One region of the Mesorhizobium sp. 131-3-5 genome, then DNA from elsewhere that is predicted to be linked to it. Evidence: predicted binding sites of a transcription regulator. Region 1 holds the regulator's gene; each other region holds the start of a gene.
The links. Region 1 encodes PhoB, which activates phosphate uptake and scavenging genes when phosphate is short. Its sites were predicted from a motif close to TGTCATNNANCTGTCAT; they were not measured.
Positions count from the first base shown of each region.

Region 2: a site for PhoB is predicted at 1,422-1,438, ahead of phnC (phosphonate ABC transporter ATP-binding protein). Genes of this name have one in related genera too.
Region 3: a site for PhoB is predicted at 1,510-1,526, ahead of JG747_RS32285 (ceramide glucosyltransferase). Genes of this name have one in related genera too.

Region 1 is NZ_AP023254.1:1,435,981-1,438,243, reverse strand. It holds gene JG747_RS07070 (ROK family protein) at 1-598, shown strand, start outside; gene phoB (phosphate regulon transcriptional regulator PhoB) at 611-1,300, opposite strand; gene phoU (phosphate signaling complex protein PhoU) at 1,320-2,027, opposite strand; gene pstB (phosphate ABC transporter ATP-binding protein PstB) at 2,053-2,263, opposite strand, start outside.
Region 2 is NZ_AP023254.1:1,876,159-1,878,421, forward strand. It holds gene phnD (phosphonate ABC transporter substrate-binding protein) at 1-337, opposite strand, end outside; gene phnC (phosphonate ABC transporter ATP-binding protein) at 486-1,343, opposite strand; gene JG747_RS09150 (DUF1868 domain-containing protein) at 1,578-2,263, opposite strand, start outside.
Region 3 is NZ_AP023254.1:6,597,439-6,599,701, forward strand. It holds gene JG747_RS32280 (O-succinylhomoserine sulfhydrylase) at 1-224, shown strand, start outside; gene JG747_RS32285 (ceramide glucosyltransferase) at 257-1,408, opposite strand; gene apaG (Co2+/Mg2+ efflux protein ApaG) at 1,688-2,080, shown strand; gene JG747_RS32295 (Hsp33 family molecular chaperone) at 2,118-2,263, opposite strand, start outside.

The DNA.
Region 1 (2,263 bases):
CCTGCTTTCGCACGGCATCGGCATGGGGCTGGTGCTGAAGGGCGAGTTGTTCACTGGCACCCATTCCTCAGGCGGCGAATTCGGCCACATGATCCACCGGCCGGGCGGCGCGCTCTGCCGCTGCGGGCGGCGCGGCTGTGTCGAGGCCTATGCCGGCAATTACGCCATCTGGCGCAACGCCAGGCAGCTCGGCGAGGACACCGAGCCGGTGGCCGATGTCAGCGACGCGCAGATGCGGGCGCTGGCCGCGACGGCACGGGAACGGGACGGGCCCGAGCGCGAAGCCTACCGCAAGGCCGGGGAGGCACTCGGCTACGGCCTCGGCAGCCTGTTTGCGCTGATCGATCCCGCGCCCGTCGCCATGGTCGGCGTCAGCGCCGCTGCCTTCGACCTGATCGAGCCGGCATTGCGCGAGGCCATCGCCCAGACCGCCGGCGGCCAGCACTCGAAATCGATCTCCTTCGACACCGAGCCGAACGAACTGCCGCTGATCCGCGAAGGCTGTGCCATGCGCGCGCTGACCTTCGTCGACCAGGAGATTTTCGCGCCCGGCGTGCAAACGAAAGCAGGCCCTGCCGCGAAGAAAAACGTCGCCTGAGTCAGGTCGTGCTCAATCCTCGCGGATCGCGTAGCCCGCCCCACGGATGGTGCGGATGACATCCGGCATGCGGCCATTGTTGACCGCCTTGCGCAACCGGCCGACATGCACGTCCACGGTGCGCTCGTCGATGTAGATCGTCTCGCCCCAGACATTGTCGAGCAGTTGGCTGCGCGAGAACACGCGCCCGGGGTGCCGCATCATGAATTCGAGCAGGCGGAATTCGGTCGGCCCGAGCCGGATCTCGCTCTTCTTGCGGTAGACCCGGTGCGATTCACGGTCGAGCACGATATCGCCGACCTTGAGCACGCTGGACAGCACTTCCGGCTTGGCGCGGCGCAGCAGCGCCTTGACGCGGGCCATGAATTCCGGCGTCGAGAACGGCTTGACCAGATAGTCGTCGGCGCCGGTGGAGAGCCCACGTACACGGTCGCTTTCCTCGCCCCGGGCGGTCAGCATGATGATCGGCAGCCGCTCGGTCTCGGGCCGCATTCGCAGGCGCCGGCAGAGTTCGATGCCGGACACCGCCGGCACCATCCAGTCGAGCACAAGGAGGTCGGGCACGTTCTCCTGCAGGCGGATTTCGGCTTCGTCGCCGCGGGTCACCACCTCGACCTGGTAACCCTCCGATTCCAGATTGTAGCGGAGGAGCACGCCGAGCGGCTCCTCGTCCTCCACCACCATGATGCGTGGTGCGATCATCGATTGATTACCCCTGCGCTCAGGCCGCCGGCGCCGACATCGCCGTCTCGTCCTGTTTTGGACGGTTGGCGGGCAGTTGAGTGCCGGTCAGGACATAGTACGCATTCTCGGCGATGTTGGTCACATGGTCGCCGATGCGTTCGAGATTCTTGGCGCAAAACAACAGATGCGTGCAAGCCGTGATGTTGCGCGGGTCTTCCATCATATAGGTCAGCAATTCGCGGAAGACGGAGGTGTATTTGACGTCGATGCGCTCGTCGTCGGCGCGCAGCTTCGCCAGTGCCGCGGCATCGCGCGCCGCATACTCCTCGATCACACCCTGCACCTGGATCAACACCAGCTGCGCCATGGCGTCGATGGAATGCGACAGGTCGCGCGGCGTGGCGCTGAGGCCGACAGTGCCGACGCGCTTGGCGATGTTCTTGGCAAGGTCGCCAATGCGTTCGAGGTCGCCGGCCATGCGGATCGAGCCGACGACATGACGCAGGTCGTCGGCCATCGGCTGGCGCTTGGCGATCAGCGTGATGGCGCGGTCGTCGAGTTCGCGCTGGCGCGCATCCATGATGGCGTCGTCGGAGACGACGCGCTGAGCGAGAGCATTGTCGGAGTTCAGCAGTGCCTTGGTGGCGCCGCCGACCATCGAGCCGGCGAGATCGCCCATGTCGCTGATCAGCCTGCTGATCTGTCCGAGATCCTCGTCGAAGGCTGCGACTGTGTGTTCGGCCATGATCCTGGTCCTCGTATGCGTGCGATCAGCCGAAGCGGCCGGTGATGTAGTCTTGCGTGCGCTTCTCGCGAGGCGACGTGAAGATCTTCTCGGTGCGGTCGAACTCGACCAGTTCGCCCAGATACATGAAGGCGGTCTGCTTCGAGACGCGCGCCGCCTGCTGCATGTTGTGGGTGACGATGACGATCGTGTAGTCGGCCTGCAACTCGTCGATCAGCTCCTCGATCTTGGCGGTC
Region 2 (2,263 bases), 440 kb from region 1:
CGTCGGTCTGCTTGGTGGTGAGGATCGGGGTCACCGCCTTCGGGTCCTTGAGATAGACGCTGGCGTAGCCGGAGGCGCCGAGTTCTGCGAAGTCGAGCGTGCCGCCGAGCAGGCCCTGGATGACGCCGTCATAGTCGGCGGCAGGAAACAGCGAGACCTTCTCGAAGCCGAATTCGGCCTTCAGATGATCGGCCAGGCATTGGTAGTTGCGCAGCCGGTCGGTCTCGTTTTCACCGCCCAGAATGCCGACGCGGAATTCCTTCATGTCGGCGGCGTGGGCCATGCTGGTTGCCATGGCAAGCACCGAAACGGCGCTGAAAACCATCTTCCTGAACATTTGATGTCTCTCCTGTAAGTTCCGGCCCCGCGCCGGCAGCGTTCTTGATCTTGACAAGTGCCCTTGACGCGGGCGGACGATCCCAACCGCCCTTTCTTGGCCCATGATCTTTCCCGAAAACCGGATTCCACTTTTCGGGATCATGGGCTCAGTAACCCGGGAATGCGGGTTCGAGCGGTCCGGCGGATGCGGCAATCTTCTGCTTGAAGGCAACGCTGGTGGAGGTGATGGCCTCCGATATCTCTGCGCCATTGCTGTCAGCGCCATAGACGAGGCGCACGGCCTCGCGGTTGAGCTCTTCCGGCGGGCCGTCGAAGACGACCTTGCCGGCGGCCATGCCGATGATGCGGTTGCAATAGGCGCGGGCGGTGTCGAGCGTGTGCAGATTGGTGACGACCGTGATGCCCTCGCGCAGATTGATGTCCTGCAGCGAATCCATCACCACCTTCGCGTTGAGCGGGTCGAGCGAGGCGATCGGCTCGTCGGCGAGGATCACTTTGGGCTGCTGCATCATGGCGCGGGCGATGGCGACACGCTGCTGCTGTCCGCCAGACAAGGTGCCGGCGGGCTGAAGCGCGGTGCGGGCTATGTCGAGCCGCTCGAGCGCGGCGACCGCCTCGGCGCATTCGGCGCGCGAGAACATGCCGAGAAGGTTGGACAGGGTCGAGCGATGGTTCAATTTGCCGAGCAGGACGTTTGTCAGCACGTCGAGGCGCGGCACCAGGTTGAACTGCTGGAAGATCATGGCGCAGTCGCGCTGCCAGCGCCTCAGCGGCGAGCCGCGCAACCGGGAGACCTCGGCGCCGTCAAAAAAAATCGACCCCTGGCTGGGGTCGACAAGTCGGTTGATCATGCGAAGAAGGGTCGACTTGCCAGCGCCCGAACGGCCGATGACGCCAACCATCTGACCCTGCGGGATCGAGATGTTGACGTCGCTGACGGCGGTGTTCTTGCCAAATCGTCGGCTGACACCACGGATTTCGAGTGTGGCAGAGCTTGCTGGCATGAGCAGGTTCCAGTCCGGACCTTGTTGATCGTCAGGCTCTCGCCTAGCGCAGCCACATGAACCTGCCGTGTCGCCAGCATGTCAGTTTTGTTACGCTCCACAGGCGCGACGGCTGAAGCGCGCCGCGCTGAAACGAATTCATGCGACGCGCTTCAGGTCTTTAGTTTTTATGCATGTCGTTCTCCCAAAACCGGGGCCACTTTCGGGCGACATGCATTGGCGCGTGACCGGCGATCAGCCAAGCACCAGCAATTCCTCGAAGTGCTTCATGTCGCGAAAGGCGCAGAAGGCGGGCGCCTTGATCTCGATCACCGGAGCCTGCCTTGTCAAAAGCGTCAGGCAATCGTCGAACAGAGCCTGCCATGCTGCCGCACGGTCGTCGGCAAGACGCCGGATCTGATACGCGAAGGTGATGTGGAAGACGTAGGCGTCATGATCGGGGTGCCGGTAGCCGAACGGCACCGCCAACGCATCGCGCCATTGACGCATGATGCGCACGTCCTCGTCGGTCGCGCCGGCAACGGTGAGACCGGTGGGCACGACCTCGATCACCTTGATGTTGAAAGGACCGAAGCCCTCGAAGCCCTTCAGGTGCTCCAGATAGAGGCGGGTCATGGCGTCGATGCTGGTGTCGAGCGGTACGTCCTGCGGCCAGTAAGGCAAGCGGCGGCGATATTCGATGACGCCCTGGAACAGCGTCATATGCAGGCTGGAAACGGGCGTGAAGGCGAGCCGGTCGGCGTCGGGCATCGCCAGCATCTTCTCGCGCACCGCAAGCACGGCGGCTTCGGAAGGCGATCCGCTGACGAGATGGCTGACGACGGTGTTGCCGGGCTCGGTCAGGAAATTGCCCGAGGTGTCGTAGCGCGTGCCGAGATGCGCCGGCGGGGTCGGGTTGGTGCCGGCAAAGAATCCGAAAA
Region 3 (2,263 bases), 1.5 Mb from region 1:
CCTTCGCCCTGCAGAACGCGCTCGACATCGTGCTGATCTCCAACAATCTCGGCGACGCCAAGAGCCTGATCACCCATCCGGCGACGACCACGCACAAGAACTTGAGCGACGAGGCGCGCGCCGAACTCGGCATCGGGCCAGGAACGCTCAGGCTGTCGGTCGGCCTGGAGGATACCGATGACCTTCTGGAAGACATCGCGCAGGCTCTCAAGGCCGCTAAATAGAGGGTCGTCGAGGTAGGTCGTCCGCGCCGCGATCAGGCGCGCGACGACGCCTCTTCCAGTTCGGCCGCCTTGGTGCCGATGGTCATCGCATTGCCGCGCCAGTCGACGGCGCCGCCGAGCCAGCCGCGCCCCCACATGGTTGGAAGCAGCAAGTCCCGCGCAATCATCGCCGCGACCGTGCGCGGCGAAAGGTGCCAGCCCTTGGACCAGGCCAGGGCGCATTCCGGGAGATAAAAGGCCGCCAGCACGGCGATGGCCGTCAGCGGCAGGCTGAAGCCGGCGCTTGCCGCCGCAACCAGCGCAAGCGCCAGCGGCACCACCGCGCCGGTCAGGATTTCCGGCGCGAAGAACCGTGGGAAGGTGACGCGGCGCAAGCGCGCCCAGCGGGCCTGGCGCGACCAGATCGTGCCAAGCGTGCGTCGGCCAAGCGGCTGCTCGAAGGGTGCCGCGACGAGATTGACGCGCAGGCCAAGCCCACTGACCAGCTTGGTCGCGGCGGCGTCTTCGGCGATTTCGGCGGCCAGCGCGCGGATGCCGCCATTGGCATCCAGCATCGGCTTGTTCCACAACATGCTCTTGCCCTGGGCAAAGCCAAGGCCGAGCGCCTCGCCGGCATATTGCCAGCGCGCCTGCAGCGTGTTGAGGAAGGCGCATTCGACCTCGGCCCAGAAGCCCTCCGGCCGCGAACCGATCGGTGTCGAGCAGACAAGGCCGGTGTCCGGCCGCCACGCCGCCATCAGATGCTGGACGTAGTCTCTCGGCATCAGCACGTTGGAGTCGGCCAGGACAACCCAATTGTGCCGCGCGGCTTCCCAGCCCTTGACGCAATTGTTGAGCTTGGGATTGGCGCTGACGCGGTCGTCGCCGATCAACAGCCGGGCCGGCACTTTTGGAAAGCGGCCAATGGCGGCACGGATCAGCCTGACCACTGGGTCGTCTCCATGAGCGACGCAGAAGATCAGCTCGTAGCGGGGCCAGTCTAGCGAGAAGGCGCGCTCCAGCGTCTCCTGCGTGAACGGCTCGACGCCGCGCGAGGGTATGACAATCGATACCGGCGGCGATTTGCCGGCCGGCGGTGCGATCGTCGTGCGCCGTCTCAGCTGTGAGGCGGCGAGAAGGATACTTGCAGTGTTTGAAAGGATAAGAGCAGTCGAAAGCGAGGCGGCTATGAGAGCGAGTTCCATCGAGATCTGGTCACTCCAGAAGAGACGGCCCGCATCGTGGCCGTTTTCAACAGTTCGACAGAGCGCCGAGTCGCCCGGTTCGTGCACACCACCATTGTCATGTGTCACTTAAATGACATTCTTTGCCGGCACCTGCGTTTCAAGACGAGGCGCGACAAGACGCGCACGTTGACCTGCTCGCCGGGAGCGCCGAAAGGTTCTGTTGGTTTGAGCATGATCTTTTCCGAAAACCGGTTCCCACTTTTCGGGATCATGCTCTAGATTGTTTTGGAGCCGCTTATGTACCGCGCCGTCACGCGCAAAATCGAAGTGCAGGTCAGGCCGTTCTATCTCGAGGACCGCTCCGATCCTTCCGAGAACCGCTATGTCTGGGGCTATCAGATAACGATCGACAACCAGTCGGACGAATTCGTGCAGCTTCTGTCGCGCTATTGGCACATCACCGACGGTGCCGGCCGAGTCGAGGAAGTGCGCGGCCCGGGCGTCGTCGGCGACCAGCCCGAACTCAATCCCGGCGACAGCTATCAATACACGTCCGGCTGCCCGCTCTCGACGCCCTCAGGCATCATGGTCGGGCACTATACGATGCGCAACAAGCGCGGCGAGACCTTCGACATCGCCATCCCGGCGTTCTCGCTGGATCTGCCGGGGACGCGGCGGACGGTGAATTAGCGTCCTTCTCCCCGTTCCACGGGGAGAAGGAATGGCTTTACTGTGCGGCAAATTCCGCCGGATCGAAGTCGTACTGTGTCGAGCAGAATTCGCAGGCGACGTGGATGCCGCCATCCTCGGTGCTGTCCTCGATCTCCTGCGCGGAGAAGCCCTCGAGGATGCCGCGGATCTTGTCGCGCGAGC